2 regions of the Streptomyces umbrinus genome follow, and region 1 is predicted to be linked to the other one. Evidence: predicted binding sites of a transcription regulator. Region 1 holds the regulator's gene; the other holds the start of a gene.
The links. The regulator HspR, encoded in region 1, represses chaperone genes until heat shock. The targets are predictions, from matches to a motif close to TTGAGNNNNNNNNNCTCAA.
Positions count from the first base shown of each region.

Region 1 (15,634 bases):
CTGCTGATGGCGGGCGAAGCCTTCCGGCATCCGCGGCTCGCCGCGCTCTACGACCCGCTCGATCCCGATCGGAGCGACCTCGACGCGTACGTGCGCATCGCCGAGGAGTTCGGGGCGCGTCAGGTTCTCGACATCGGCTGCGGGACGGGCGTGTTCGCGCTGCTGCTCGCCGATCGCGGGATCGACGTCGTCGGTGTCGACCCCGCCCTGGCGTCCCTCGACGTGGCCCGGGGCAAGCCCGGCAGTGAAAGGGTGCGCTGGGTCCACGGGGACGGCACCACCCTCCCGCCGCTCCAGGCCGATCTCGCGACCATGACGGCGAACGCCGCCCAGGAGTTGGCCGATCCGGAGATGTGGCGGAAGACCCTGCGGGGCGCCTACGAAGCCCTGCGGCCCGGTGGGCGTTTCGTCTTCGAGACGCGGAATCCGGCCCGGCGCGCCTGGGAGGAGTGGAACCGCGAGGCCTCGTACGGGGTTACGGAGCTCCCGAGTGTCGGCGCGATCGAGGGCTGGGACGACCTGGTCGAGGTCGACGGGCAGTTGGTGACATTCCGCCACACCTTCGTGTTCGCCGCGGACGGAGAGGTTCTGACCTCGGAATCGACCCTCCGTTTCCGCGAGCGGAACGAGATCGAGGCGGACCTGGCCGCGCAGGGGTACGTCGTGGAGGACGTCCGCGACGCCCCCGACCGGCCGGGCCGGGAGTTCGTCTTCGTCGCGCTACGGCCATGAGCCGGCCACCCCTGATACCCCGCCACTCCTGATGCCCGTTCACTCACGAGAGGCTGCCGACCCCGACCCACTCCCGCAGCAGCCCCTCCCGCTCCGCCGCCCGGGGCGAACCGTCCTCCTGCGCCCGGCCCCACTGCGCCATGGCGGCCAGCGTCGCCCGCAGGGTGGCCTCTCCCGCCGTCAGGTGGGACAGGAGGGACAGCGAGAGGTCGTACTCCTCCTGGGAGTAACTGGACGCCGCCGCGTACACGGTCAAATCGGTGGTCCCGTCGGCTGTTTCGACCATGACGCTCATCATGGGCGGTGCGTCGGTCTCGCCGAAGCTGGTCACGGTCAGCACCATGTCCACCATCACGCTGATCTGACGCTTGAGGGTTTTCAGCGGGACATCCCCGACGGTCAGCCCACGCACCTCGTCCCACGGCCACAGGTCCGAGCTGCCGTCGCCGAGCGACACAACCCCCTCCGGCGTCAGCCGCACCCCCGGGGCCTGCCCGGACGGTTTCGCCCCCACATACACATCGCCCTCGGCGATCCAGAACAGCCCCACCATGGCCATGGGAAAGCTCCATTCCCCCAGAATCCGACAACACATGGGAGGGGCCCGGAGGTTCGGTCGAACCTCCGGGCCCCTCCCATGTACTTATACGTGTGTCCTCATGCGCGCGTGTCAGTCCGACTGCTGTCGCTTCGGGCGCCACACCACCAGCGCGCTCGTCTGCTGGACCTCCTGGTACGGGACCAGGTCGCGGCGGTACGAGGCGTGGACGGCGGCCTCGCGCTGCTGCATCGCGGCCGCCGCGCCGTCCAGGGCCGCTTCCATCTCCGCGACGCGGGACTGGAGCGCGGCGACCTGGTTCTCCAGCTCGATGATGCGCTTGATGCCGGCGAGGTTGATGCCCTCGTCCTGCGACAACTGCTGGACGGTGCGCAGCAGTTCGATGTCACGGGCCGAGTAGCGGCGGCCGCGCCCGGCTGTGCGGTCCGGGGAGACCAGGCCGAGACGGTCGTACTGGCGGAGGGTCTGCGGGTGCAGGCCGGAGAGCTGGGCGGCCACCGAGATGACGTACACCGGTGTTTCTTCCGTCAGCTCATATGCGGAATAAGAACTCTGTCGACGGCGTCCGGTTGCGTCCATGGTGTCCTCATGCTCCCTTCGCGGCCTGGAACAGCTCCGCCCGCGGGTCCTCGTCCGCGGTGGCCTCGCGATACGCCTCGAGCGCGTCACGAGCCTTCCCCGTCACGTCCGTGGGGACACTCACCTCGACGGTGACCAACAGGTCCCCGCGGGTGCCGTCCTTGCGGACCGCGCCCTTGCCACGGGCGCGCATCGTACGGCCGTTGGGCGTGCCCGGGGGCAGCTTCAGGGTGACCGGAGGCCCCCCGAGCGTGGGCACGCGGACCTCGCCGCCGAGCGCCGCCTCCGTGAAGGTGACGGGCACGGTGACGGTGAGGTTGTCGCCCTTGCGGCCGAAGACCGGGTGGGCGTCGACGTGCACGGTGACGTAGAGGTCGCCCGCCGGTCCGCCCCGCTCGCCCGGGGCGCCCTTGCCGCGGAGGCGGATGCGCTGGCTGTCCGAGACCCCGGCCGGGATACGGACCTGCATGGTGCGGGACGACTTGGCGCGTCCCGAGCCGTTGCAGACCAGGCACGCGTGCTCCGCGATCAGGCCGCGGCCCTTGCAGTCGGGGCACGGGTCGGTCAGCGAGAAGCCGCCGCCCGAGCCGCGCGCCACCTGGCCGGTGCCGACGCAGGTCGGGCACACGCGCGGTGTGCCGTTCTTGTCGCCGGTGCCCGAACAGGCCTTGCAGGGGGACTGCGAGGTCATGCGGAGGGGCACGGTCGCCCCGTCCACCGCCTCCGTGAAGCTGAGCGTGACCTCGGTGTCGATGTCCTGGCCGCGCCGCGGCTGCGTACGCGTGCCGGTGGTGGCGCCGCCGCGGTTGAACAGCCCGCCGAAGACGTCACCGATACCGCCGCCGAAGCCGCCGGCGCCGCCCTGGCCGCCCGCTCCGCCCTGACCCGGGCCTCCTCCGAAGAGGTCGCCCAGGTCGAAGTTGAAGTTGCCGCCTCCGGCGCCGGGTCCTGGCCTGAACCCGCCGTTGCCGAAGAGGGCGCGGGCCTCGTCGTACTCCTTGCGCTTCTTGGGGTCACCGAGGATGTCGTTCGCCTCGGAGATCTCCTTGAAGCGGTCCTCGGCCTTCGCGTTCCCCTTGTTGGCGTCCGGGTGGTACTCGCGGGCGAGCTTCCGGTACGCCTTCTTGATCTCGGCCTCGGTGGCGTCCTTGGGGACGCCGAGGACCTTGTAGTAGTCCTTCTCGATGAAGTCCTTGGTGCTCATCCTCGACGCCCCTCCTTCCGCACGCCACTGTCACGTACGCGCTTGGTGTTCTTGCTGCATACGGGCGCGCGTACGCCCTGTTTCACGTCAGCCCTCTTCCGGGCCACCGCTCTCCTTGTCGTCGGCCGCCTGGGTCCCGTCCGTCTCGTCGCCCTTGACCGTCTGCGCGCCCGGCTGGGGCTCGGCGACGGCCACCCGCGCGGGGCGGATGGTGCGCTCGCCGAAGCGATACCCCGGCTGCAGAATCGCCACGCACGTCGTCTCGGTGACGTCCGGTGCGTAACTGTGCATCAGGGCCTCGTGGATCGTCGGGTCGAAGGGCTCGCCCTCCTTGCCGAACTGCTGCAGACCCATCTTCGCCGCGACGGTCTCCAGCGACTCGGCCACCGACTTGAAGCCGCCGACCAGTTCGCTGTGGTCCCGCGCGCGGCCGATGTCGTCGAGCACGGGCAGGAGCTCGGTCAGGAGGTTCGCGATGGCGATCTCCTTGACCGCGATCCGGTCGCGCTCGACCCGACGGCGGTAGTTCTGGTACTCGGCCTGGAGCCGCTGGACGTCCGCCGTACGCTCGCCGAGCGCCGTGCGCACCTGGTCCAGCTGGGCGGTGAGGCCCGCGATCTGTGCTGCTGCTGCCGCGTCCCCTGCCTGGGCCGCCCCCTCCTCGACGGAGGGGGCAGCCTTCGGCTCGGCGTCTTCAGGGGTGGCGCCGGAGGGGACGTCGGGCTGCTCGTCGAAGCCCGGGGTCTCCTCTGTCACGCGGCACCGTCCTTGCGGTCACGGTCCTCGTCGACGATCTCGGCGTCCACGACGTCGTCGTCGGCGGCCTTGGCGCCCGCACCCTCGTCGGCACCCGGGGCCTCGGCGCCGGCGGCACCCTGCGCGGCCTGGGCGTCCGCGTACATCGCCTGGCCGAGCTTCTGGGAGACGGCGGCGACCTTCTCGGTGGCCGTACGGATCTCGGTGGTGTCCTCGCCCTTGAGCGCGGTCTTCAGCTCCTCGATGCTCGTCTCGACCTCGGTCTTGACGTCACCGGGGACCTTGTCCTCGTTGTCCTTGAGGAACTTCTCCGTCTGGTAGACGAGCTGCTCGCCCTGGTTGCGGGACTCGGCGGCCTCGCGGCGACGGTGGTCCTCGTCCGCGTACTGCTCGGCCTCCTGGCGCATGCGGTCGACCTCGTCCTTCGGCAGCGAGGAGCCGCCGGTGACGGTCATCTTCTGCTCCTTGCCCGTGCCCAGGTCCTTCGCGGTCACGTGCATGATGCCGTTGGCGTCGATGTCGAAGGCGACCTCGATCTGCGGGACCCCGCGCGGGGCCGGCGGCAGACCGGTCAGCTCGAACATCCCGAGCTTCTTGTTGTACGCCGCGATCTCGCGCTCGCCCTGGTAGACCTGGATCTGCACGGACGGCTGGTTGTCCTCGGCCGTCGTGAAGATCTCGGACCGCTTGGTCGGGATCGTGGTGTTGCGCTCGATGAGCTTGGTCATGATCCCTCCCTTGGTCTCGATACCGAGGGACAGCGGGGTCACGTCGAGGAGCAGGACGTCCTTGACCTCACCCTTGAGGACACCGGCCTGGAGGGCGGCGCCGATGGCGACGACCTCGTCCGGGTTCACACCCTTGTTGGCGTCCTGGCCGCCGGTCAGCTCCTTGACGAGCTCGGCGACGGCGGGCATACGGGTGGAGCCACCGACGAGAACGACGTGGTCGATCTCGCTGAGCTGGATGCCGGCGTCCTTGATGACGTTGTGGAACGGCGTCTTGCAGCGCTCCAGAAGGTCAGCGGTGAGCTGCTGGAACTGGGCGCGCGTGAGCTTCTCGTCCAGGTGCAGCGGGCCCTCGGCGGACGCGGTGATGTAGGGCAGGTTGATCGACGTCTCGGTGGAGCTGGACAGCTCGATCTTGGCCTTCTCGGCGGCCTCGCGGAGGCGCTGGAGGGCCATCTTGTCCTTGCCCAGGTCCACGCCGTGGCCCGCGGAGAACTGCTTGACCAGGTAGTCCATGACGCGCTGGTCCCAGTCGTCACCACCGAGGTGGTTGTCGCCGTTCGTGGCCTTCACCTCGACGACGCCGTCACCGATCTCCAGGAGGGACACGTCGAAGGTGCCGCCACCGAGGTCGAAGACGAGGATCGTCTGGTCGTCCTTGTCGAGGCCGTACGCGAGGGCGGCCGCGGTGGGCTCGTTCACGATGCGCAGGACGTTCAGGCCCGCGATCTCGCCGGCCTCCTTCGTCGCCTGGCGCTCGGAGTCGTTGAAGTACGCCGGGACGGTGATGACCGCGTCCGCGACCTTCTCGCCCAGGTACGCCTCGGCGTCGCGCTTCAGCTTCTGCAGGATGAACGCGCTCATCTGCTGCGGGTTGAAGTTCTTCCCGTCGAGCTCGATGGACCAGTCCGTGCCCATGTGACGCTTCACCGAGCGGATGGTCCGGTCCACGTTCGTGACCGCCTGGCGCTTGGCGACCTCTCCGACGAGCACCTCACCGTTCTTGGCGAAGGCGACGACGGACGGCGTGGTCCTGGCGCCCTCGGCGTTGGTGATGACGGTGGGCTCACCGCCCTCCAGAACGCTGACGACGGAGTTAGTCGTGCCCAGGTCGATGCCGACCGCACGTGCCATTTCAATTCCTCCAGCAATGACTTGAGTGGAACAGGCTCAAGTGTGCACGACGCTCCCCGCTCGGTCAACAGAGGTGAGTCTTGGGGGCTCAACTCTTATCTCACCCTTACGCGCAATTAGGCCGTGACCTGCGGGTCGGCAGTTGACTGCGGGCCCGCGGGGGCTGGTCGCGCCCACGCGGCGGAGCCGCATAGTGTCACTGCCCCGCGACCCTGAAGGGGCACGACTCACTCAGGCAAGCCTCAGCGACGCAGATCACCGCACCCCTGACTACAGTGCGGACACAGGAGTGGGTAGTCTCAGAGGACTGCATAAGTTACCGCTTAGTAATCAATCTTCGGGGAACCGGGAGACCCACCCCGAAGAGAACCTCGCAGGCCCGAGGAGTCCCGAAATGCAACTCGCCGCGATCATCGTGTCGCTGGTCCTGACCGTGGTCGGCGTTGCGCTCATCGCCCGAGCCGTCGCGCAGATCTACCGGTTCGTGAAGCTGGGCCAGCCGGTGCCGGCGGGCAGCCGCACCGACAACCCCAAGGCTCGCACGATCACCCTGGTGAAGGAATTCCTGGGTCACACCCGGATGAACCGCTGGGGCATCGTCGGCTTCGCCCACTGGTTCGTCGCGATCGGCTTCCTGACGCTGCCGCCGACCCTCGCGCAGGCCTACGGCCAGCTCTTCGAGGCGGACTGGACGCTGCCCGTCATCGGCGGCTTCCTGCCGTTCGAGATGTACACCGAGTTCATCGGCGTGATGACGATCGTCGGCATCGTCGTGCTCATCGCGATCCGGCTGCTGAACCTGCCCTCCCGGGCCGGCCGCAAGTCCCGCTTCGCGGGCTCCAAGGCCTGGCAGGCGTACTTCGTCGAGTACGTCATCCTCACCATCGGCCTCGCCATCTACACCCTGCGCGGGCTTGAGGGCGCGATCCACCACGTCGAGCACTACGAGGCCGCGTACTTCGCCTCGTACCCCCTGGTCCTCGCCTTCAAGGGGCTCTCCCTCGGCGCGCTCCAGAACCTCGTCTACCTCGTCGCGATGATCAAGATCGGCACCTCGCTGATCTGGATGATCACCGTCGCGCTGAACACCAACATGGGTGTCGCCTGGCACCGCTTCCTCGGCTTCCCGAACATCTGGTTCAAGCGGAACGCCGAGGGCGGGACCGCGCTGGGTGCCCTGCTGCCGATGACGTCGGGCGGCGAGCCGATCGACTTCACCGACCCGGGCGACGACGACGTGTTCGGTGTCTCCCAGGTCGAGCAGTTCTCCTGGAAGGGCATCCTCGACTTCTCCACGTGCACCGAGTGCGGGCGCTGTCAGTCGCAGTGCCCCGCCTGGAACACCGGGAAGCCGCTCTCCCCGAAGCTGCTGATCATGTCGCTGCGGGACCACGCCCACGCCAAGGCCCCCTACCTGCTCGCCGGTGGCGGCAAGGACATGGAAGGCAACGAGAAGGCGACCGCGGAGCAGCTCAAGGACGTGCCCGCCGCCGCCCTCGCGGAGGCCGAGCGCCCGCTCATCGGGACCCTCGAAGAGAACGGCGTCATCGACCCCGACGTGCTGTGGTCCTGCACCACCTGCGGCGCCTGTGTCGAGCAGTGCCCCGTCGACATCGAGCACATCGACCACATCGTCGACATGCGCCGCTACCAGGTGATGATCGAGAGCGCGTTCCCGTCCGAGGCGGGCACGATGCTCAAGAACCTGGAGAAGAAGGGCAACCCCTGGGGTCTGGCGAAGAAGCAGCGCCTGGAGTGGCTCAAGGAGGTCGACTTCGAGATCCCGGTCGTCGGCAAGGACATCGAGGACCTGTCCGAGGTCGACTACCTGTACTGGGTCGGCTGTGCGGGTGCCCTTGAGGACCGCGCCAAGAAGACCACCAAGGCCTTCGCCGAGCTGCTGCACATCGCGGGCGTCAAGTTCGCGATCATGGGCGGCGACGAGAAGTGCACCGGTGACTCCGCCCGCCGTCTGGGCAACGAGCCCCTCTTCCAGGAGCTCGGCATGGAGAACGTCTCCGCGCTGAACATGGCGTTCGGCGAGGAGATGGACGACGAGGGCAACTTCACCGCCGAGTCGAAGAAGCCCAAGTCCGCGAAGAAGATCGTCGCGACCTGCCCGCACTGCCTCAACACCCTCGGCAACGAGTACCCGCAGCTCGGCGGCGACTACGAGGTCATCCACCACACCCAGCTGCTCCAGCACCTGATCGACGAGGGCAAGCTGATCCCGGTGACCCCGGTCGAGGGCCTCATCACCTACCACGACCCCTGCTACCTGGGCCGTCACAACAAGATCTACACGCCTCCGCGCGAGATCATGTCGGCCGTCCCGGGCCTGCGCCAGCAGGAGATGCACCGCCACAAGGAGCGCGGCTTCTGCTGCGGTGCCGGTGGTGCGCGGATGTGGATGGAGGAGCGGATCGGCAAGCGCATCAACAACGAGCGCGTCGACGAAGCCCTCTCCCTCAACCCCGACATCGTCTCCACCGCCTGCCCGTTCTGCCTGGTCATGCTGACCGACTCGGTCAACGGCAAGAAGAACGACGGCAAGGCCAAGGAGTCCATCACGGTCGTCGACGTGGCTCAGCTGCTGCTCGACTCCGTGAAGACCCCGGTCGACGACGAGCCCCCGGCGGGCGAGGACGAGTCGGAGAGCGCACCGGAGCCGCAACCCGTGAAGTGACCGGAGCGTCATCCCCGTAACGAAGCACCCCATGTCCTGGTTCAGCCCCGGACATGGGGTGTTGTCGTGCCGGGCTCAGGCGATCGGTGTCGTCTGTGCCAGTGCTATGCGCCAGTCGTCGTCCTCGTCGCGGGTCATGACGTAGGTCATCGCGCCGCGTGCGGGGAAGTCGGACGGGCCCTGTCCCTGCGTGTCCGGCCGTTCGTCGTGGACCGTCTTGATCAGGCTCACGATGGCGACATCGGGCCGTACGAACCGGATGTCGTCGACCTCCAGTGTGGTCCTGACGTCCCTGAGCGGGGAGGCGAGCGCCGTGGCCATGGCCGACGCGAAGGCCTCCCGTCCGAAGACACGCCGCCCGGCGAGGTTGATGAGCACGAGGTCGGAGGTGTGCAGGGCCGGGAGCACCTCCGGGTCGGTCTGAGCTTCCTGGCTGCGTGCGACGAGTTCGCGGATCAGCCGCTCGTCGGCGTCCTGGGCGGAGAGAGCGGGGTTCGTGGCGTTCGTGGTGTCCATACGCGAAACGTAGAACCTCAACTTTGGTTCAGGTCAAGGCGTTCACGGCGGAGACCTGGGGTCTTTGACAGGTACGCGATCCGTACTCCATCATCTCCATCATCAATCCACTAGTTCATTAGCTAAAGGGTGGTGATGGAGGTTGGAGTTCCGGATCGACAGGCGGAGCGGGGTGGCCGCCTATCAGCAGATCGTTCAGCAGACCAAGCAGGCCCTGCGCCTCGGCGTACTGGTGCCCGGGGACCAGTTGCCGACGGCCAAGGACGTCGCGGCCACCTCCGCGGTCAACCCGAACACGACGCTCAAGGCGTACCGCGAGCTGGACCGGGAGGGCCTGGTCGAACTGCGGCCGGGGCTTGGCACCTTCGTCCGCCAGTCGCTGGCCCGTCCTCAGGCGGGGGCGGACTCACCGCTGCGGGGTGAGCTGGAGGCGTGGATGGACCGGGCCCACGAAGCGGGTCTGGAGCAGGAGGACGTGACCGCGCTGGTCACGTCGGTGATGGAAGAGCGGTACGCCGAGACCAGGGCGGCCGCCGGGCACGGGGGACACGGGGGGCACGGATGATGAGCAACGGGGCGGGTTACGGGGGACGCGAGGGATACGAGATACACGGGGGCCTCGCGGGCGAGTCCGCGATAGAGGCCCACTCGGTCGGCAGGAGGTACCGGCGGGGCTGGGCCCTGCGGGACTGCTCCTTCCGGCTGCCGGCCGGGCGGATCTGCGGTCTGGTGGGCCCCAACGGCGCGGGCAAGACCACGCTGATGTCCATCGCCGCCAACCTGCTGGAGCCGACCTCCGGCACCCTGCGGGTGTTCGGCGCGGCCCCGCAGTCCGCGGAGGCCGGCCGGCGTACGGCGTTCCTCGCCCAGGAGAAGCCGCTGTTCAAGCGCTTCACCGTCGCCGAGACCCTGCGCCTGGGCCGTGAACTGAACCCCGGCTGGGACCAGCGGGCCGCCGAGAACATCGTCCGCGCGGGCAACGTGCCCTTCGAGGCGAGGATCGGCACCCTCTCCGGCGGCCAGCGCACCCGCGTGGCCTTCGCCGTCGCCTTCGGCAAGCGACCCGATCTGCTGCTCCTCGACGAGCCGATGTCCGACCTCGACCCGCTGGTGCGCCACGAGTTGATGAGCACCCTGCTGGCCGAGGCCGCCGAGCGCGGCACCACCGTGCTGATGTCCACCCACATGATCGCCGAGCTGGAGAACACCTGCGACTACCTGCTGGTCATCGCCGAAGGAGGGCTGCGGCTCGCCGGTGAGGTCGACGAACTCCGCACCGCCCACGCCGTGTTGACCGGGGTCCACTCCGACGGGCGGGCGCCCGCGGAGGTGGCGTACCACACGGTGGTCGAAACCCGCACCAGCGGACGGCAGTTCACCGCGCTGGTCCGCCCCGACGGGCCGGTCAACGGCGGCCCCTGGCAGGCGAGCACCCCGAACCTGGAGGAACTCCTGCTCGCCTATCTGCGCTCGCCCGAGGCACCGCCCCTGATCAGTCCCAGCTCCTACGTCGCCTCGCAGGCGGTGGCGGCATGAGCACGATGACCAGCACCGGAAGCACCGGCGGACCGGCCCCCGCCGAATCCGCCTACCCCCAGGCGGGCCGTGGCCGTGGCCTGCGGCTCAGCGGCATGAACTGGCTCGTCTGGCGTCAGCACCGGGCCGCGTACTGGACCCTGCTGGCCACCGCCGCGATCACCGTCGCGTTGATGCTCTACGGGCGCCAGCAGATGGTGACGTACCTCGACGGCTACGGCTGGCCGGACCTGAAGTCCGGCTGGGAGGAGAAGTTCAACCGGACGCCGCTCAGCATGGCCGGCCAACTGCTCGGCTACGCGCCCATCCTGATCGGTGTCTTCCTGGGCGCGCCGCTGCTCGCCGGGGATCTGGAGGGCGGCACCGCCAAGCTGGTCAACGCGCAGTCCACCAGCCGCGTCCGCTGGCTCGCCACCAAGCTCGGGGTGACCGCACTCGTGGTCGCGGTGTCCACCGCGGCGGCCTCCGCCGTGTTCACCTGGTGGTGGTCGCCGGTCAAGTCGTCGCAGTACGCGCTGGACTGGTCCGACGGAAACGCCTTCGACAGCAGTGGACCCGTGCCCGTGGCGCTCACCCTGTTCACCGTCGTCGGCGGCATCGCGATCGGCATGCTGCTGCGCCGGACCCTGCTGTCCATCGTCGTCACCTTCGGCTTCGCCGTCGTCGTGCAGATGGTGTGGTCGCACTTCCGGATGTCCCTCGGGGACGTCATCACCGTCACGACCAACGGTGTCGGGGGAGACAACTTCCCGAAGCTGCCCGACGGCGCCTATGCCGTGGACCAGTCCTACCTCACCGCGTCCGGCGACCTCATCGGCTACGGCAGCTGCAACGAGCCGACGGACAAGGCCGCCAACGCCTGCCTGGAGAAGGCACAGGTCGTCGGCTGGAACGTCGAGTACATCCCGATCTCCCAGATGTCCTCCATGCAGTGGCTCGGCGCCTCGATCCTGCTGGCCCTGACCGCCGGCATCGCCGCGTTCGTCATTCTCTGGGGCCGCAAGCGCCTCGTCTGACCGAGCGCCGCTGACCGAGCGCCGCTGTCCGGCCGGGCACCTCGTCCGGCCCGATCCCCTCGCAGTCCCTCCTCGCAGTTCTCCTCTCTGTCCTTTTCCCAGTACGCGGCCGAGCGGCCACAGCGTCGCTCCGCCGCGCCCTGATGCTGCCCCGAGCCCGCGATCACATCGCCATGAACCATGTCGAAAGGCCCGAGTTGAAATCGCACAAGCACAGGAAACGAACGGTCATGACGGTCCCGTCGGCTGCCGCTCTCGCGGCGGCGCTCGGCGCCGGACTGCTGGTGAGCACGTCCGGCGGCGCCCAGGCCGCCCCCACCGAAGCCCCCCTCCCCGTCTCCGCCAGGACGGTCACGCTCGTGACCGGCGACAAGGTGGCCCTGGACGCCAAGGGCAAGGTCACCGGTGTGGTGGCCGCCGAGGGCCGCAAGGGGATCGGCTTCCGCGTCCAGCAGGCCGCCGGTCACGCGTATGTCGTGCCGCGCGACGCCGAGCCGCTGATCGCGAACGGCACGGTCGACCGGCGGCTGTTCGACGTGAAGCGGCTGGTCGGCGGGCACTACGACGACGCCCGCCGCTCCGACGTGCCGCTGATCGTCACGTACGACAAGGGCACGTCCCTGTCGGCCGGTACGTTCCGGAGTTCGGGCGCGACCGTCCGCCGGGATCTGCCGAGCATCAACGGCGACGCCGTACGCGCCCGTAAGTCCGAGGGCTCCGCCCTGTGGAAGACGCTCACCAGTGGCACCGGCTCCGCGAAGGTCAGGAAGATCTGGCTGGACGGGAAGGTGAAGGCCACCCTGGACAGGAGCGTGTCGCAGATCGGCGCACCGGCGGCCCACTCGGCAGGGTACGACGGCAAGGGCGTCAAGGTCGCCGTCCTCGACACCGGCATCGACGCCACGCATCCGGACCTGAAGGACCGTATCGACGCGGAGAAGAACTTCTCCGCCGCCGCGGACAGCGTCGACCGCGCGGGCCACGGCACGCACGTGGCCTCGACGATCGTGGGCTCCGGTGCCGCGTCTCCCGCGGGCACCAAGTACGCGGGCGTCGCACCCGGCGCCCGGCTCCTGGTCGGCAAGGTGCTCGACGACGAGGGCTCGGGCGAGGACTCCGGTGTCATCGCCGGTATGCAGTGGGCCGTCGCGCAGGGCGCCGAGGTGGTCAACATGAGCCTGGGCGGCGAGGACAGGCCCGGTATCGACCCCGTGGAACAGGCCGTCAACGACCTGTCGGCCAGTTCCGGCGCCCTGTTCGTGATAGCCGCCGGCAACGATGGTCCCAAGGAAGGCACCGTCGGCACGCCCGGCAGCGCCGCCGCCGCGCTCACCGTCGGCGCGGTGGACCGCCAGGACGCCATCGCCGAGTTCTCCAGCCGCGGTCCCACGGCCGACGGCTCCCTCAAGCCCGACCTCACCGCGCCGGGCGTGGACATCGTCGCCGTCAAGGCCGCCGAGGGCTTCATGGGCGACCCCGCCGCCGACGGCCATGTCTCCATGAGCGGTACGTCGATGGCGACCCCGCATGTGGCGGGCGCCGCCGCGATCCTGGCCCAGCAGCACCCGGACTGGACCGGCGCGCGGATCAAGGCCGCCCTCACCGCCTCCGCGAAGCCGACCGCCGCCACCTCCGCGTACACGCAGGGCACCGGCCGGGTGGACGTCGCCGGGGCGATCACCCAGCAGCTCACCAGCAGCCCGACCTCGCTGGACTTCGGGACACAGGAGTTCCCCCACACCGACGACCAGCCGGTCACCAAGGACGTCACGTACCGCAACGCGGGTACCGGGCCGGTCACCCTCGACCTGGCCACCGAGGCCTACGGCGACGACGGAAAGCCCGCGGCCGAGGGCCTGTTCACCGTCTCGCCGCAGCAACTCACCGTCCCGGCGGGCGGGGAGGCGACCGCCACCGTGACCGCCGACACCCGTGCGGGAGCGGCCGACGGCAGCTTCGGCGGCTCGGTGACCGCCACCACCGCAGACGCCACCACCGCCGACGGCACCACCGCGCGCACCTCCCTCGGCGTCGTCCGCGAGGTCGAGTCGTACGACCTGACCATCAAGCACCTCGACCTCGAGGGCAAGGTCCCCGACGACGCCGAGACGGGTATCTACGGCCTGGACAACGACATCTGGACGGATGCCTCCGACAAGAGGGACGGCGAGGTCACCATCCGTCTGCCGAAGGGCCGTTACGCCCTGGAAGGAAGGTTCTTCACCGGCAGCGCCGGACGGTCCGTGCTGCTGCACCCGAAGTTCGCGCTGACCAAGGACACGACCCTGGTCATGGACGCCCGGAAGACGAAGCCCGTCGAGGTCACCGTGCCGGACGGCGCGGCCAAGCCCGCGGGCGCGATGTTCTTCTTCCACGTCGACGTCAACAACAAGCCGTACACGTCTCTGTACGACGCCCCCTCCTTCGGCAGCATGCGCGTCGGACAGCTCGGCGCCCCGGTGCCGGCCGCCGAGGCGTCCGCGATGTACCACGGCATCTGGACCCACAAGGCCGTCAACTACCGGCTGGCCTGGAACCGTACGGGCGACCTGTCCGGCTTCACCAAGAACGTCAGGCGCTCGCAGCTCACCGAGGTCAAGGTCGTCGTCGGGGCGCCGGTCAAGGGCAAGACGGCGACCGTCTGGGCCGCGCCGCTGATGCCCGGCGGCTACTTCAACCTCTTCCAGACGCCGGGCCGTCTGCCGCTGACCGGCACCGACTACGTACTGCCCAACGGCATCAAGTGGTTCTACCAGGTCAGCCAGCTCGGCGCCCCCGACGAGGAGGGCGATCCGACGTGGGAGAGCGCCCAGGTCGGCGCGCCCAGGGCGTACGCGGCGGGCAGGGACTACACCCAGCGCTTCAACATCGGCGTCTTCGGCCCGTCCCTCCCCTCGGGTCCGCTCGCGCACGGCTTCGACCGGCCGGGCGCGATCCGCTCCGGCGACACCTTCTCGGCGTACCTGCCGCTGTTCTCCGACGGCGGCGGCAACGTGGGCACCTCCGTCCACACGAAGGCCCGGAGCTCGCTCCACGCCGACGGCGAGAAGATCTTCGCCGTGGACGAACAGCTGAACGGCGAGTCCCACACGGTCCCCGCCGGCCGGCGCACCTACAAGCTCGACGTGGACGTCTCCCGCTCCCCGGCGCAGTCCGCCGTCAGCACCCGGGTCGCCGCGACCTGGACCTTCGCCTCGGCGCACGTCGCCGGTGACACGCCCGAGCAGCTTCCGCTGACGGTCGTCCGCTTCGCTCCGAAGCTGTCGTTGGCCAGTACGGCCAAGGCGAGGACGACCCTCACCGTGCCCTTCACCCTCCAGGGCACGGCCACCGAGGTCGCCTCGCTGCGCAAGCTCGCCTTCGCCGTCTCCTACGACAACGGCGGGACCTGGAAGAAGGCCCAGGCCGTGGACGGCAAGGTCCTCAAGCTGCGCAGCCCGGCCAAGCCCGGCACGGTCTCACTGCGCGCCACGCTCACCGACGCCGACGGCAACACCCTGAAGCAGACGGTCTACAGCGCCTACCGCACGACCAAGTAGGGCACGTACTGCCTATGCCCGAGTGTCTTCGGGCGGACCTGAGCGGGACCCGGCGTCCGTGAGCGCGGCGCCGAGTTCCGCTCTGCGGCGGATGCCCAACTTGCGGTAGGCACTGGTCAGATGGGTCTCGACGGTACGCCGGGCCAGGTGCAGCAGCTCCGCTATCTCCATGTTCGTACGGCTCTGCGCGGCGAGTTCCGCGATCCGGCGCTCGCTGGCGGTGAGCGACCCGGACCCCGTCCGTGCCGTCGCCGCGCGGCGGGCGCCGCCCTCGCGCAGGGCCGCTTCCGCGGACTCCCGCATCCGGACCGCGCCGAGGCGTTCGGCGCGTTCGGCCGCCTCCCGGAGCGCCTCGCGGGCCCGCGCCCGCTCCCCGACGGCGGTGAGCCGGCGCCCCTGTGCGATCAGCGCCGGAATCAGCTCCGTTTCGACCGGCTCTCCGCCCGGGGCCGCGGTCCCACCACCGTCGGGGGTCGCCTCCGGGGTCGCCTCGGGTGTCACATCGGGTGTTCCGGCCGACGCCCCGCCGGCCCCCTGCCGCAGGACCCGTACCGCCCTGTCCGTCAGATCGAGGCCTCGGCGGCCGCCGGTCGCCGTGCCGAGGACGCGCAGGGCCCGGCCCAGCACACGGGGCGTGTTCCACACCGTG
Region 1 covers NZ_JAUSZI010000002.1:6,404,348-6,419,981, reverse strand. The annotation lists gene QF035_RS28260 (DUF397 domain-containing protein) at 1-7, shown strand, start outside; gene QF035_RS28255 (class I SAM-dependent methyltransferase) at 7-732, shown strand; gene QF035_RS28250 (hypothetical protein) at 776-1,291, opposite strand; gene QF035_RS28245 (heat shock protein transcriptional repressor HspR) at 1,403-1,870, opposite strand; gene dnaJ (molecular chaperone DnaJ) at 1,878-3,074, opposite strand; gene grpE (nucleotide exchange factor GrpE) at 3,162-3,830, opposite strand; gene dnaK (molecular chaperone DnaK) at 3,827-5,692, opposite strand; gene QF035_RS28225 ((Fe-S)-binding protein) at 6,087-8,378, shown strand; gene QF035_RS28220 (SgcJ/EcaC family oxidoreductase) at 8,454-8,894, opposite strand; gene QF035_RS28215 (GntR family transcriptional regulator) at 9,037-9,459, shown strand; gene QF035_RS28210 (ABC transporter ATP-binding protein) at 9,456-10,430, shown strand; gene QF035_RS28205 (ABC transporter) at 10,427-11,446, shown strand; gene QF035_RS28200 (S8 family peptidase) at 11,590-14,985, shown strand; gene QF035_RS28195 (AAA family ATPase) at 14,998-15,634, opposite strand, start outside.

Region 2 (15,634 bases), 2.2 Mb from region 1:
TTCACCGTGACGCGGCCGTGCGGCGGGCTGTGCTTGACCGCGTTGTCGATGAGGTTGGCGACGACCTGGTGTATCCGCTCCGGGTCCGCGTGAGCGGTCAGCTCGGGCGGCGACACGTCCAGGTGCAGATGGACGTCCGTACGCGTGTGACTGCCGGAGCCGGAAGCGATGCCCGCGCGCGCCGAGGCCACCATGTTGGCCTCCTTCAGTACGCCGGACAGGTACGGCCACACCTCGAAGCGCCGCTTGCGCAGCGGTACGACGCCGTTGTCCAGGCGTGAGAGGTCCAGCAGCGTCTCCACGAGCCGCCCCAGCCGCTCCGTCTGCTTCAGGGCCGTACGCATCGTCTCGGGGTCGGCGGCGGAGACGCCGTCCACCACGTTCTCCAGGACCGCGCGCAGGCCGGCGATGGGGGTGCGCAGCTCGTGGGAGACGTTCGCCACGAGTTCCTTGCGCTGGCGCTCCTGGGCCTCCAGGTCGTCCGCCATACGGTTGATCGTCTGGGCCAGGTCGCCCAGCTCGTCGCGGCGGTCGGCGCCCCTGACCCGGCGGGTGTAGTCACCGTGCGAGATACCCCGCGCCACGGTGTTCATCTCGTCCAGCGGGGATGTCAGCGAGTGCGCCACGAACTGGGTGATCAGCAGGGTCGCGATCACCGAGAAGACCGTGATGAAGCGCAGCTCCGTCTCGGTGCGCACCGCGATCATCAGCAGACCGGTGGTGATGAAGACCGAGACGACGACCAGAGCGCCGAGCTTCGTCTTGATCGAGAAGGGCCGCACCTCGCCCCAGGAGCCCGTGGCCGATCCCACCGCGGAGGCGGTACCGGCGGCCGACGTCATCGCGGAAGCGGGGGCCGTTCCGGAAACCGCTGCCGATCCGGACGCCGCACTCGAACCGGGCGCCGGACTCAGTCCGGACACCGAGCCCGAACCGGTACCGGCATCGATACCGGTACCAGGACCGGTATGGAGCGGTGAATCCGAACCGGGGCCGACGAACGCACCCGTACCCGAGTCGGCGAGCGGTCCCGCGTCCGAGCCGGTGTGCGACCTCGCACCCGAGCGCCTGCCCGAGCGCGGGCGCCTGCCGAAAAGCGAACGGGAACCCGCACCCGCCAGCACGCTCTTGCGCCACGCACCGATACCGCTCATCACTTCCGCCCCCTCAACCAGGGTGCCCGACTCTAGGGCGTCGGGGTCTCCAGCGCGTAGCCCACGCCATGAACCGTACGGATGCGCTCGGCGCCGATCTTCCGGCGCAGCGCCTTGATGTGGCTGTCCACGGTGCGGGTGCCGGACGCGTCGGCCCAGTCCCACACCTCGGCCAGCAACTGCTCGCGCGAGAGCACCGCGCGCGGCGTGTTCGCCAGGCAGACCAGCAGGTCGAACTCCGTGGGCGTGAGATGCACGTCCTCGGAGCGCACCCGGACCCTGCGCTGCGCGTGGTCGATCTCCAGCTCGCCGAGCCGCAAAATGCCCGAGCGCGGCGTCGACGCGGCCAGCGCGGCGCGCTCCACGCGTCGTAGCAGTACGTGCACGCGCGCGGCCAGCTCGCGCATCGAGAACGGCTTCGTCATGTAGTCGTCGGCGCCCACGCCGAGCCCGACCAGCATGTCCGTCTCGTCGTCGCGCGCGGTGAGCATCAGCACCGGCACCGGACGCGCCGCCTGTACCCGACGACAGACCTCCAGGCCGTCGAAGCCGGGCAGCATGATGTCGAGGATCAGCAGGTCGGGCTGCCATGCCTCGGCCGTATCCACGGCGGCCGGCCCGTCACCCGCCGTTTGCACGAGGAATCCCTCGGCACGCAGGCGGGCGGCGATGGCGTCCACGATCGTCGGATCGTCCTCGATCACCAGCACCCGGCGCTGAGCGCCCGGCGTGGCCGCCGTGCCGTTCTGGGAGGTGTGTGTCTGCTCCATCGCCCGCCCCTGAGTGTGCTTTCCGGAACCAGTGGGGTGATTCCATGACTGCGCTTGACGCTTGAATGATCGGCGTCAGGTCAGCAGGGTACGGGCAGTGACCGCCGCTCGGCTATCCAGGCCCGATCGCGAGATGCACGACGTCCGGAACGCCCCGGGCAACCGGGATCTCTTCGGTACGCACCTGTCGGAACCCGGCATTCCCCAAGGTTCTTGCGAAATCAGGCGAGGGTTGGGCGGACCACACGGCCAGTACCCCGCCGGGCCTCAACACCCTTGCGCACGCGGCGAGTCCGGCCGTCGAGTAGAGGTTTTCGTTGCCCTCCGTGACGGTCCACTCGGGTCCGTTGTCGATGTCGAGGCACAGCGCGTCGTACGTGTCGGACGTCTCATTGACGTATGCGACGAGATCCGCCTCGATGATCTCCGTGCGCGGATCCGCGAGCGCCCGCGACGAAAGGGCGGCGAGCGGCCCGGCTCGGTGCCAGTCGATGATGGCCCGCTCCCGTTCGACGACGGCGATCCGGCCCCAGCGCGGCTCGGCGGCCGCGTGTGCGAGCGAGAAGCCGACGCCCAGGCCGCCGATCAGGACGTCGGGCCCCGGCCGGCCGTCCAGCGCGCCGAGCGCGGCCTCGACCAGCCGTCTCTCCGAGCGTCCGTCGGAGGTGTCCATGAGGAAGCAGCCGTTGGCGATGATCTGCAGCAGCCCGCCGTGCCGGCGGAGTACAACCTCGCCGTACGGCCCCTCGCGACGGTCGATGACTTCAGGAGTGCCGTGGGAAGCGTCGTAAGTGGTGTTGTAGGGGGCGTCGTGCGAGGTGGTCATGCGGCCATCCTGGCAAGTTCCCTCGGTACGAGCAGCTGAATTGCGCCGGGCCGACGGTTGTCACCTTCTCGGCCGTGAACGGCCGAGCTTGTGCACTCGGTCGTTCACACCTTGTCGCGCTCCCGACTGCCCCCTACGACGGGACGGTCACGGGTCGCATCTCCCCACGGTCCGGCCCGTTCAGGCCGGTGCGGAGACGGGTGTGGTGACGAACACTCACGCCGAGCGTGCGCGGTTGCGCACGTTGACCCCGGCGACGACATCGGCGGGCCCAGCGAGGCCGCACCGACGACAGGAAAAGTGGTCCCGTGTGGACCGGTTGGCCCGCTCGGTGTGCCCGCAGCGCGGGCAGCGCTGCGAGGTGTAGGCCGCATCCACCTCCAGGAACGGCACCCCGGCCCGGCGGGCCTTGTAGGCGAGATGCTGTCCGAGCTGGTGGAACGGCCAGGAGGAGAGCGTGGCCCGCTGGTCGCGACGAAGCCGTACCCGCTCGCGGATCCCGTCGAGCTGCTCGACTGCGATCCCACGACCGGTGCGTTTGGCGACGGACACGATCTCCTTGCTGATCCGATGGTTCACATCCGTGGCATGACGCTGCTCCTTCTTCGCACGAGCACCCAGACGGCGGGTGGCCGAACGGGTGCGCCTGGCCTGGAGTGCGGCACGTTTGCGGGCCTTCCAGCGCCGGTAACGGTTCAGACGGCGGCCCTGGTAATTGCTGCCGTCGCTGGTGGTAGCGAGGTTGACGATGCCCCGGTCCACACCGATCCAGTCAGCCGGCTCGTAGACCTCCGGATCGGGCAGGTCGCAGGTCGCGATCAGAAACCACTTCCCGCCCCGCCGGACCAGGTCACTCTCGCCCCTGCGGTACTCGGCCAGGGTCTTGAGCTGGTCCGGTGAGCCGGTGTATCGAATGCCCCGCATCCGCCCGTCCACCGTCCAGATGGACACCGTGCGCCCGTCCGTCTGCCAGGACAGGCACCGGTCGTCGAACGGCTGCGCGGCCTCCGGCCGGAAGCCGACCGGCGAACCGACGGCGCTGCGGTACCGCTTGGACCCCGGACCGCCCAGCCGCCCGGCTTTCAGGCCGGCCGCGAGCGCGCTGTAGGCGTCGACGACCTTCTTCACCACCCGCACCGCGGGCTGCGCCGACAGCCCGAACGTGGCCTTGACATCCGCGTAGACCAGCTTCTGCAGGCCGTTGCGATCCTTCACACCGGATCCGAACGCAACCTGCGAGACGTGGTCGGCGGCCCGGTTGCAGGCACCCAGGGTCGCCAACAGCGCCGCCGCCTGCTCCGGTGACGGCAACAGCTTCACCTGCACCACCAGCTTCATGACATCGGACCGTAGTACGACCACCACACACACGAACGCCCACCGCCGACGAATCACCACCACCAGCGACCAATCGATCAGTTGTTCACATCTCCTGGCCCCGTCGGGCAGCCGTGCGAGCACTCCGCGCCCGGCATGGAACAGGTGCGGCGATGCTCCGCATCGCGATCACGAGAGGCGATTCCTCCCCGGCGTGAACGCCAGGGCATCCTCGCCAGAAGCAGGTGAATCGGCCCTTCGGTGGCGCCCGTCACAGACAGCCAGGCTGTGCGAAGCTGAGGGTGGGGGTGACGGAAGGAGCCTCCACCGTGAAAAGGCCTGTGACGAGCGGCGCGGAGAAGACGACCCCCGCTGCACCCTCCGTCTCCACCGCCGATCCTTACGCCGTTCGCGCCACCGATCCGGGCGCCGCTCCCGCCGCCGGGCTCGACGGCATCCCGCGGCAGCGGCCTCTCGCCGTCGAGAGCGCGCACGTCGCTGTCGCCGTCCGTGCGCCCGCCGTCGTCGAGAGCACGCCCGCCGCTGCCGGGGGCGTCCGGCCCCGGCCCGCGCCCCTTCGCCGTGTCCGGCCCTGGCGGCTGTTCCCCACACCCACCGGGACCCCCTTCACCTTCGGGTACGCGGTCGTCCTCGCGGTGACCTCTCTCGTCGCCGAGTACGCGGACCCGGACCTGGTGGACCGGGTGCTTCAGACGTCCAGTACCGACGTGGCCCATCTGGCGCAGTCGCCGGTGCGTGTGCTGGTCGCCAGCGCGCTGTGGATCGCGGGCGGCCTCACGTCGGCGTACGTGATCGCCTTTCTGCTGGTGCTGACCGCGTTGGAGCGGCGGATCGGCGGGTGGCGTACGGCGGGCGTTTTCCTCCTGGGCCATGGCCTGGCGACGCTGGCCACCGAGATACCCGTCGGCCTCTCCGTCCTCGCCGGGCATCTCCCCGAGAGCTCGCTGCACCGCTACGACTACGGCATCAGCTTCGGTGTCGCCACGAGCGCCGGCGCGCTGGCCGGGCTGCTGAGGCCCTGGCTGCGCTGGACCGTGCTCGCGGTGTTCGGCTGGATGGTCATCGGCGACCTGATCGCGTTCACGGATCCGATGACGAACTGGGGACACACGATGGCGCTGGCCATAGGGGTGGCCACCTGGCCGCTGTTGCGCCGGGTCAGCTCGCCGGGTCAGCTCCAGGACGACGACCGGGACCACGGAGACCCTTCGTAAGGCACGGGCCTGCCCGTGAACGCGTCGAGGAGCATGCGGTCGCCGACCGGCCGGTCCAGTTTCACGGTCACCTTCTTCATGCGCATGTCCGACGTGCAGGGGCCGTCGGAGGGGTTGCGGATCCAGGCGGAGAACACCACGTTGTCCGCGCTCTCCAGCACGTCGACGCCGGGGCCGTCGTCGCAGGACCCGTGGTGGGCGCGCAGCACGACGGTCCGGCCGTCCCGCGACACCGTGTCCAGTCCGGCGAGCTCCCACAGGTCATCCGTCAGGTCCGGTACGGGCTTGACCGGGGGCTTCGGAAGCTTCGAGGCGACGACCGCGACGCGCTTGAGCGGCGAGTCGTAGCCCTTGATCGTGAAGTGCCAGGCGGGGACCGTCGCCGTCCCCCGGCTGGTGTGGATCGTCATCTCCCCGAGCTTCGCACCGGTCACGGTGAGCCGGGGCCCCGGACCGGCCGCACCGGAACCCCCGCCGATCTGCTCGTACGCCGCCCGCGCGGAGACGACCGGAACGGCCAGCGAGCCGCCGCCGCGCCAGCGGATCTCCTCCTTCTCCGGCGGGGCGCCGGGGAGCGAGCCGCGGATCTCGAAGTTCTGACTCTGGTACGCCTGCTTGTCGGCGTCGTTGTGGAACGCCCCCTCGGGCAGCTGGACCGGATCCCCCAGCGGGAAGTAGCCCTCACGCCACACCCGCGCCGCCGCCGAGCCCTCCCAGGCGTCGGAGACCTGACGCGCGCGTTCCGCGGTACGAGCCGGGTCGTGTGTACCGGCATCGCCGTACTTGTCTCCGCAGGAGGTGACTCCGACGGCCGCAGTGGCGAACAGGCTTAGGCCGACGAGCAACCGACGCAGTTGTGCGGTCCGCATGATGCCCCCGAGGCAGACGACTGGAACGGACAAGGAATCCGACGCCGCACCTGTGACGCAGCGGCCGGGCGAGACGTTCACCGGCGTTCGGCGACCCGATCGCTCACAGCGAACAGCGCCTGGGGAACAATTGAAGGCTCACATGCATTGAGTCGGCATAGCTCAACTTGAATGCCGAAGGGGAGATCATGACTCTGACGTCCGAACCGCTCACTCTGCCCGTGCTGCCGCTCGACGACGAGGTCGTGCTGCCCGGCATGGTGGTGCCCCTGGACCTCAACGACGCCGACGTACGCGCCGCGGTGGAGGCCGCACAGGCCGCCGCGCGGTCCAGTGGAGGAAGCAAGCCGAGGGTGCTGCTTGTTCCGCGGATCGACGGGACGTACGCGAACACGGGTGTGCTGGGCACGGTCGAGCAGGTCGGACGCCTCGCCGACGGAGACCCCGGCGCCCTGATCCGCGGGCGCGGCCGGGTGCGCGTGGGCGCCGGTACGACCGGCCCCGGAGCCGCTCTGTGGGTGGAGGGCGTCCAGGTCGAGGAGACCGTGCCCGACCCGCTGCCCGGTGCCGTGACCGAGCTGGTCAAGGAGTACAAGGCGCTGGCCACCAACTGGCTGAAGAAGCGTGCCGCCTGGCAGGTCGTGGACCGTGTCCAGGCCATCGACGACGTGTCCGCGCTCGCCGACAACTCCGGATACTCGCCGTTCCTGACGACCGCCCAGAAGGTCGAGCTGCTTGAGACCGCCGACCCGGTGGCCCGCCTGAAGCTCGCCACAGAGCAGCTGCGCGAGCACCTCGCCGAGCAGGATGTCGCCGAGTCCATCGCCAAGGACGTACAGGAAGGCGTGGACAAGCAGCAGCGGGAGTTCCTGCTGCGGCGCCAGCTGGAGGCCGTCCGCAAGGAGCTGCGCGAGCTGAACGGCGAGGCGGAGGGCGAGGAGTCCGACGACTACCGGACCCGCGTCGAGGCCGCCGACCTCCCCGAGAAGGTCCGCGAGGCCGCACTCAAGGAGGTCGAGAAGCTGGAGCGCTCCAGCGACCAGTCGCCCGAGGGCTCCTGGATCCGCACCTGGCTCGACACCGTGCTCGAACTGCCGTGGAACGAGCGGACCGAGGACGAGTACGACATCCAGGGCGCCAAGGCGATCCTGGACGCCGAGCACGCCGGTCTGGAGGACGTGAAGGAGCGGATCACCGAGTACCTGGCCGTGCGCAAGCGGCGCAACGACCGGGGCCTGGGTGTCGTGGGCGGCCGCCGCGGCGGTGCCGTGCTCGCGCTCGTCGGACCTCCCGGCGTCGGCAAGACCAGCCTCGGCGAGTCCGTCGCGCACGCCATGGGCCGCAAGTTCGTCCGGGTCGCCCTCGGCGGCGTACGGGACGAGGCGGAGATCCGCGGCCACCGGCGTACGTACGTCGGCGCGCTGCCCGGCCGTGTCGTGCGGGCCATCAAGGAGGCCGGGTCCATGAACCCGGTGGTCCTGCTGGACGAGATCGACAAGGTGGGCTCCGACTTCCGCGGCGACCCGGCCGCGGCCCTGCTCGAAGTCCTCGACCCGGCGCAGAACCACACCTTCCGGGACCACTACCTGGAGGTCGAACTCGACCTGAGCGACGTGGTGTTCCTCGCCACGGCCAACGTGCTCGAAGCCATCCCGGAGGCACTGCTCGACCGTATGGAGCTGGTGCGCCTGGACGGCTACACCGAGGACGAGAAGGTCGTCATCGCCCGGGACCACCTGCTGCCGCGTCAGCTGGAGCGGGCCGGTCTGGAGAAGGCCGAAGTCACCCTGGACGAGAGTGCGTTGCGCAAGCTGGCCGGCGAGTACACGCGGGAGGCGGGCGTACGCAACCTGGAGCGGTCCGTCGCACGGCTGCTCCGCAAGGTCGCGGCACAGCACGAACTCGGCGAGCGGGAACTGCCGTTCACGGTTGGCGCCGACGATCTGCGCGCGCTGATCGGACGGCCGCACCACGTGCCCGAGTCCGCCACGGACCCGGCCGAGCGCCGCACCGCGGTGCCCGGCGTGGCGACAGGCCTCGCGGTCACGGGTGCGGGCGGTGACGTCCTCTTCGTGGAGGCGTCGCTGGCCGACCCCGAGACGGGCGCGTCGGGTCTGACCCTCACCGGTCAGCTCGGTGACGTCATGAAGGAGTCGGCGCAGATCGCGCTCTCCTTCCTGCGGAGTCACGGAGCCGAACTCGAACTGCCCGTGGGTGACCTGAAGGACCGGGGTGCGCACATCCACTTCCCGGCCGGCGCGGTCCCCAAGGACGGCCCGAGCGCCGGTGTCACGATGACGACGGCCCTCGCCTCGCTCCTGTCGGGCCGGCTGGTCCGTACGGACGTGGCCATGACGGGTGAGGTCTCGCTCACCGGCCGGGTGCTCCCGATCGGCGGCGTGAAGCAGAAGCTGCTCGCCGCGCACCGGGCCGGGGTCACGACCGTGATCATCCCGAAGCGCAACGAGGCCGACCTGGACGACGTCCCGGCCGAGGTCCTGGAGAAGCTCGACGTCCACGCGGTCACGGACGTCCGCCAGGTCCTCGAACTGGCGCTCGCCCCGGCGACGAACGGCGCGGCGACGGAGGTTCCGGTGGCGGCGTGACGGGCGTCCACCGGTAACGCAAGGCCCGGGTCCCTCTTTATGAGGGGCTCGGGCCTTCCGCGTATCCCTGTACGCGCGGATCGTGGGTGGGTTCGGTGTCTGTGGGTGCGGGTCAGCCGTTGGCCAGGGCCACCACCCGGTCCAGGGCCCCGTTGCTGTGTCTTCCCGGGGGACAACCCCCGGACCCCCGGCCGGGAGCGCTGTTCACGTTAGCCATTTGCCAGGGCCACCACCCGGTCCAGGGCGCCGTTGAACTTGTCGTGGTCGCCGACCGTCGGGCCGGAGGAGGTGTACTGCCACATCGTGTAGTAGCTCCAGCCCGCCGGGAGTGTGCCCACCGCCGAGGCGTAGCGCGCGATCCAGAGCGGGTTGGCGGAAGCGAAGCCGGCGTAGTTGCCGGTGCACTCGGTCCACCAGCTGGTGGCCGTGTAGATGACGGCGTCGCGGCCGGTACGGGCCTTGTACTGGTTCAGGAAGTCGCGGATCCAGGTGACCATCGCGCTCTGCGTCTTGCCGAAGCAGGCCGCGCCGTACGGGTTCCACTCGATGTCGAGGGCGCCCGGCAGCGTCCTGCCGTCCTTGGACCAGCCGCCGCCGTGGTCGACGAAGTAGTTGGCCTGGGCGGCGCCGCCGGTCGTGTCGGGGGTCGCGAAGTGGTACGCGCCACGGATCATGCCGACGTTGTACGAGCCGTTGTACTGCTGGGCGAAGTAGGGGTTCGTGTAGTACGTCCCCTCGGTGGCCTTGACGTAGGCCCACTTGACCCCGCTGGTCCACAGGGTCGACCAGGCGACGTTGCCCTGGTGGCTGCTGACGTCCACGCCCTCCGTCTGCGTGGCGTCACCGGGGGTCGGCAGACCGCCCTGGCCGTCGTGCGGGATGACGCCCATTCCCATGTGGGCGGAGCCCCGGGGCGGGACGTCGGCCGCCTGGGCCGGGAGCGGGATCGTGAGGAGGAGAGAGGCGAGGGAGAAGAGGGCTGCGAGCAGTAATCGGGATCTGTGCACGGGCATTGCGTGCCTCCGAAGGCTCGGCGTGCTCGAAGGTGCGGGAACGTGCTCGAAGAGTGGGCTCGACGAGTGGGCTCGAAGAGTGCTCGATGTGGGTAGTGGCGTGGGCATGCCATTGAGTGCCTCTCAGCGAAGCTACGCGCCCCGGCGACCGGGCGGAAAGAGGGGCCGGAGGCTGCCGTTGGTCTATTCCTGCGAAATACTGGCCCAGCTGCGGCAATGGCGGTCTTTGGCGGAAACTTTCACGATCGGGAAACCGGGTCATGGGTGCTGACGTGCACGAGGGCGGAAACGGCGAAGGGCACCGGACGAAATCCGGTGCTCCGGCGAGTGGTGTGGACCAGGGCGGGGTGGACCAGGAGTTCCTGGCGCTGGAACGCGAGCTGACCGTCCTGCTGCGGCGTGCCCGCGCCTCCTCCGGCGAGATGGTCCGCGAGGTCCATCCCGACCTGGAGTCCTCCGCGTACGGCCTGCTCGTGCGGCTGGAGGAACTGGGGCGGCAGCGGGCGACGGAGCTTGCCGCCTATATCGGTGTCGGCAAGGCCACGATGTCGCGGCAGTTGCGGGCGCTGGAGGAGATGGGCGTCGTCGCCCGGGAGCCGGATCCCGCGGATGGGCGGGCCTGGCTCGTTCATCTCACGGAGGAGGGGCGGGTGCGGTTTCGTGCCGTGCGGGATGCCCGGCGGGCGCGGTACGTACGGGAGCTTGCCAGCTGGGACCGGAAGGAAGTGGCTGAGCTGGCTCGGTTGTTGCATCGGCTGAACCGGGGGGTTGAGAGCTGAGCGGGTTCCCTCCCGGGGTTGTTCGTCGGCTGCCGGCCGGTTGTGGCTGGTCGCGCAGTTCCCCGCGCCCCTGAAGGGGCGCGCCCTGGTGGTCGCGAGCCTGAAGGGGCAGCCCCGATCGGCTCACAACCTCGCGCAGACCACTGCCGGTTGACCGGCCCCCCGCGCAGACCACTGCCGGTTGACCGGCCCCCCGCGCAGACCACTGCCGGTTGACCGGCCCCCCGCGCAGACCACCGCCGATTGGCCGACACTCCGCGCAGCCCACCGTCGATCGGCCTACAACTCCACGTACGCCACCGTCGCGTCGTCATGCTGCTTTGAGCGGCCCAGGAACTTGCGCTCCACATCTGCCAGTTCCAGGGCTCGTACGCGGTCTATCAACGCCTGGCCGCCCTCCTTTCTTACGAGGGCGAACAAGTCCGTCCAGTCGCCCTCGTGGAACTTGTCCGTCCAGCGGGTCGCGCCGTCCGTGAGGGCGGCCAGGGCGCGGACGTCGGAGCGGGGGAGGGTTCCCGTCACCGCTCGGGACGCCACCGAGGGATCCGCCGCCGCTGTGAAGAAGCCGCCCTCCTTGTTGCGGAGGGTGGCGTCCGTGGCGGTGTGGGAGGTCAGGGTGGCGCGGGGGACTCGGGAGAGGCGGTCGTCGAGGAGCGGGGTGACCTCGCCGGCGGGGGATTCCACGAGGAGGGCCGAGTCCGAGAGGACCAGGTACTCGACGGATTCCGGGGACCAGCGGGCCAGTACGACGGTTGCCTGTGGGGTGCGCGGGTGAGAAAGGTCACAGGTGGCGCGATGGGCGTCGGCGGTACGCAGGATGGCTTGCGCGAGCACCTCGGTCAGCGTCAGATCTCGCCGTGAAACGGACAGTTCGTGCAGGGATCCGCCGAGGCGGGCTGTGAACCAGGGGACGGAATGCAGACAGGCGTAGTCGGTGGCCGGTGGCGTCACACCGTCCAGGACGACGAGCGAACCCCCCTGTCCGGAGGCGGGAAGTCCGAGCGACGCGTAGTCCTCGTCGGGGCGGGCAGGGTCACCGGGGACCGAGATCAGTTCCGAGCGCATTCGGCCAGTCTGCACGAGGCCTTCACAAGCTTCGCCAAAGGCTGGCAACCGTCCTCGAATCGCCCCCGACAGGCAGGTCAGACGCCTGTTTTGAGGTGGAATCACCGACTCCGCTGAAGCGTGGCAGCGCATCTTGCCACCGGTCGCTGTGGACGTCCAACCGGCCCGCCGCGCAAGGGTGTCGCACGCGCCACGGGAACTTGCCGGTCCGCTCCTCGGGGATGTTCACTCCTTCGTGTGGCGGGTCAGGCGATGCACGACCACTGCCCACCGGCACTGGGAGGGTCGGGAGCCGTACCGGGACGAAACGCGAGTTGACGGATCGTCACCCGGGCCCATGGGGACACGAGTCAAGAATGCGAGCACCGGTGCAGAAAATGCGGCCTCGGCGCAAAGGCAGGCAGTCGGCCTCGGGTGAAGCCTCCGGGCACACGCCGAACTCGCCGACCGCACAGAACACCCCGGACCCCGCGGGCCGCGGTCGCCCCGCGCACGTACGCAGTCGGCTGATCATCGCCGTCGCCGTCGTGGCCGCCGCGATCGCCGGAGCCGGCGCCCCGTCCGTGATCGCCGCGTCGAGCGAGCTGAACGACTCCCAGAACCTGGTGACGCTCGCCGGACGCACGCAGGACGCGCTGGCCCTCGCCCACTCGCTCTCCGACGAACGCGACGAGGTCACCTCCTACATCGCGGCCGGCCGCCCCGACGGCAAGGGCCCCTCCGAGAACCGCGGCGCCCGCGTCGACCGGCAGGTCGACGAACTCCGCGCGGAAGCCGTCGAGGCCGACGCCCCCGCGGCGTTCCGCGAGACCCTCGACAACATCGCCACCGTGCGCCGAGCGGCTCTCACCGGGAAGAACACCGCTCTCGAAGCGCACCAGGCGTACTCCGCCGCCCTCACCGAACTCCACGGCCTCGCCGAGGAACTGGCCGAGCAGCTCCCGCCCCGCGCGGGCGCCGGCGCGCACGCCCTCGCCGAGCTCGACACCGCGGTCCAGCAGGCCGCAGCGACCCGCGGCCTCCTCCTCGCGGCCCTGAACGTCCCCACCTCCACGCAGACCGAGACCGACCCGATCACGGGTCTGCCCACGACGAGCACCACGTCGACCGCCGCGGACACCAAGCAGCGCAACGCGCTCTCGGCCGCCGCCATGCAGTCCAACGTTCGTGAGCAGGCGGCGATCGCCGGCTTCCGCGAGACCGCGCCGAAGACCGACCGTGCCTCGTACGACTCCACGGTGACCGGCGCCGAGGTCAACACCGCCGACAAGTACCTCGCGAGCCTGGCGACCCGGCCCACCCTCTCCGACTCCCAACTCGGCACCGACGCCAAGAAGCTGGACGCCGCGCTCTCCGCCCGCGTCGAGCAGATGCGCGGTGTCGAGGCCTCTCTCAACACCCAACGGGCCAAGGAACTCGCCCAGTTGAGGGACGACGACGTCACCGCGCTGGAGATCCGGATCGCGATCCTCGGCGCCCTGATGCTGCTCGCCGTCGGCGTCGCCACGGGCATGGCCCGCTCGCTCACCCGCCCGCTCGCCGTCCTGCGCCTCGGCTCGGCGCGCCTCGCCGCCGAACCGGCGACCCAGGAACCGGTCAAGTTCACCGGCCGCAACGACGAGTTCGCCCAGGTCGTACGCTCCGTCAACACGCTCCACGCGCACGCCCTCGCGGCCCACGAGCGGCTGGCGACCCTGGAGGACGACCGCAAGCACCTCATCGGCAAGCGCCAGAAGATGGCCGACGAGCGCGACCGGCTCCGCTCCGAACTCGCGGACGCCGTGGCGCACTTGGAGCAGGTCCGCAGCAGCATCCACGGCACCTTCGTCAACCTCGCCCTGCGCACCCTCGGCCTCGTCGAGCGCCAACTCGGCGTCATCGAGGGCCTGGAGGAGCGCGAGCAGGACCCCGACCGCCTCGCCACCCTCTTCCGGCTCGACCACTTCGCCACCGTCATGCGCCGCCACAGCGAGAACCTGCTGGTCCTCGCGGGCGCCGACCACGGCCACCAGCACCCCGGCCCGGTCCCGCTCGTCGACGTCGTACGCGCCGCAGTCAGCGAGATCGAGCGGTACGAGCGGGTACGGATCGCCGCGCTGCCGCCGCACGCGCACCTCGCCGGGTTCGCCGCGGACGACATCAGCCACCTGGTGGCCGAACTCCTGGAGAACGCCTCGTCGTTCTCGCCGCCGGACATGCCCGTCGAGGTCTCCGGCTGGCTCCTGGAGAGCGGCGAGGTCATGCTCTCCGTCCAGGACGAGGGCATCGGCATGACCGGCGACAGGCTCACCCAGCTCAACGCCCGCCTCTCGGACTTCGACCCCGAGGACGCGTACGACCAGGAGACCGGCGAAGGACTCGGTCTCGGCCTGTACGTGGTGGCCCGGCTCGCCCACCGGCACGGCGTACGGGTGCAGTTGCGCGAGCAGAGGCAGGGCGGCATCACGGCGGTCGTCGTCCTGCCCAAGTCCCTGCTCGCCGCCGCGCCCGCGGTCGCCGTCCCCTCGGCGACCACCGCCCGTACGGCGGGCGGCGCCCCCGCGCTCTCCCTCCCGGGCGCGGACGCCGAGGTCAACTCCAATGTCCTGTACGCCCGTTCGGACCGCGACCCGCTGATCGCGGCCGCGGAGGAGTCGCTGCGGGACGCCGGCGAGGCGCCCCTCGTCGACAGTCCCGTACGCGAGGACGACGCGGACGACACGGGCGACGAAGCCCACGAGGACGCGAGCCCGCAGGCCGGCACCCAGGAGGAGCGGTCCACCGAGCCCGTCGCCACCGGCCCCGAGACGACCATGGTGCTCATGGCGCCGGTACCCCCGGCCGAGGGCCTCTCCGAACCCGCCGAGCCCGCCGAGGCCGAGGCCCGCGAACCCGAGGCCGCCACCCCGTCCATCACGCTCCCCACCCAGAAGAGCACCGACCCGTACGCCATCGGCCCGGACGCCCACGACCGCGTCCCCGACGCGCCGCACCAGCCGCAGCCGGCGTACGAACCGCAGACAGCGCACGAACCGCACGCACCGCAGGAATCGCACACACCGCAGGAACCGGACGAGCCGGTCACCGACAAGGGGCTGCCCAAGCGGACCCCCAGGATCTCCGCGCCCGCCCCGGCGGCGAGGCCGCGCAACGCGTCCGTGGACGCCGAGGCCCTGCGCCGCAGGCTCGGCGGCTTCCACCGGGGCGCGAACCACGGCCGCCGTGACGTCGAAGCGGAGATCGCCGAACAGACGTCGGGGCTGCAGCAGCCCGCCGCACATGCCGTAGAAACCAAGGGGGACACAGTCGAGGAGGCAAGCAGTTGACCGCGCCCAGTACCTTCGGACTGAGCAGTGAAGCCCGCAATCTGCACTGGCTGCTGACGAACCTCGTCGAGGAGGTGCCGGGGCTCCTGTCCGTCGCGGTGGTCTCCTCCGACGGCCTGCTGCTGCTCTCCTCCGACCCCGGGAGAAACGCCCAGGCACGTCGCACCACGGACAAGCGCACGAGCCCCAGGGGCTCCGCGGCGGACCTGGCGACCATCGTGTCCGGCATCGGCAGCCTCGCCATCGGCGCCGCCAAGCTGATGGACGGCGGCGGCGTCAAGCAGACGATGGTCGCGATGGAGGACGGCGGCCTGTTCGTCATGTCGATCAGCGACGGCTCGCTGCTCGGTGTGCACGGCGCCCCGGACTGCGACATGAGCGTCGTCGCGTACCACATGGCGCTCTTCGTGGGCCGTGCCGGGCACGTCCTGACCCCCGAACTCCGCAGCGAGCTGCGGCAGTCGATCGAGGCCACGACGATGGAGGCGGCCAAGTGAACGACGTGAGCGGCACGCCCAGACTCCCGGTCCGCGGCGGCGACAGGAAACCCGCCCGCGTACGCCCGTACTCGCTCACCGGCGGCCGTACGCGCTTCGGGCACGTCCTGCTCGTCGAGACGTTCGTGGCGGCGCTCGAAGCCCCGCCGGAGCGCCCGGAACTGGAGAATGGTTCACTCTCCACCCGGGTGATGCCGG
Region 2 covers NZ_JAUSZI010000002.1:4,242,526-4,258,159, reverse strand. The annotation lists gene QF035_RS18560 (HAMP domain-containing sensor histidine kinase) at 1-842, opposite strand, end outside; gene QF035_RS18555 (response regulator transcription factor) at 1,187-1,924, opposite strand; gene QF035_RS18550 (spermidine synthase) at 2,037-2,750, opposite strand; gene QF035_RS18545 (RNA-guided endonuclease InsQ/TnpB family protein) at 2,967-4,088, opposite strand; gene QF035_RS18540 (rhomboid-like protein) at 4,397-5,302, shown strand; gene QF035_RS18535 (hypothetical protein) at 5,260-6,171, opposite strand; gene lon (endopeptidase La) at 6,360-8,777, shown strand; gene QF035_RS18525 (lysozyme) at 8,987-9,790, opposite strand; gene QF035_RS18520 (MarR family winged helix-turn-helix transcriptional regulator) at 10,063-10,569, shown strand; gene QF035_RS18515 (protein phosphatase 2C domain-containing protein) at 10,849-11,634, opposite strand; gene QF035_RS18510 (sensor histidine kinase) at 12,012-14,939, shown strand; gene QF035_RS18505 (roadblock/LC7 domain-containing protein) at 14,936-15,436, shown strand; gene QF035_RS18500 (DUF742 domain-containing protein) at 15,442-15,634, shown strand, end outside.
Region 2: a site for HspR is predicted at 6,319-6,337, ahead of lon (endopeptidase La). Genes of this name have one in related genera too.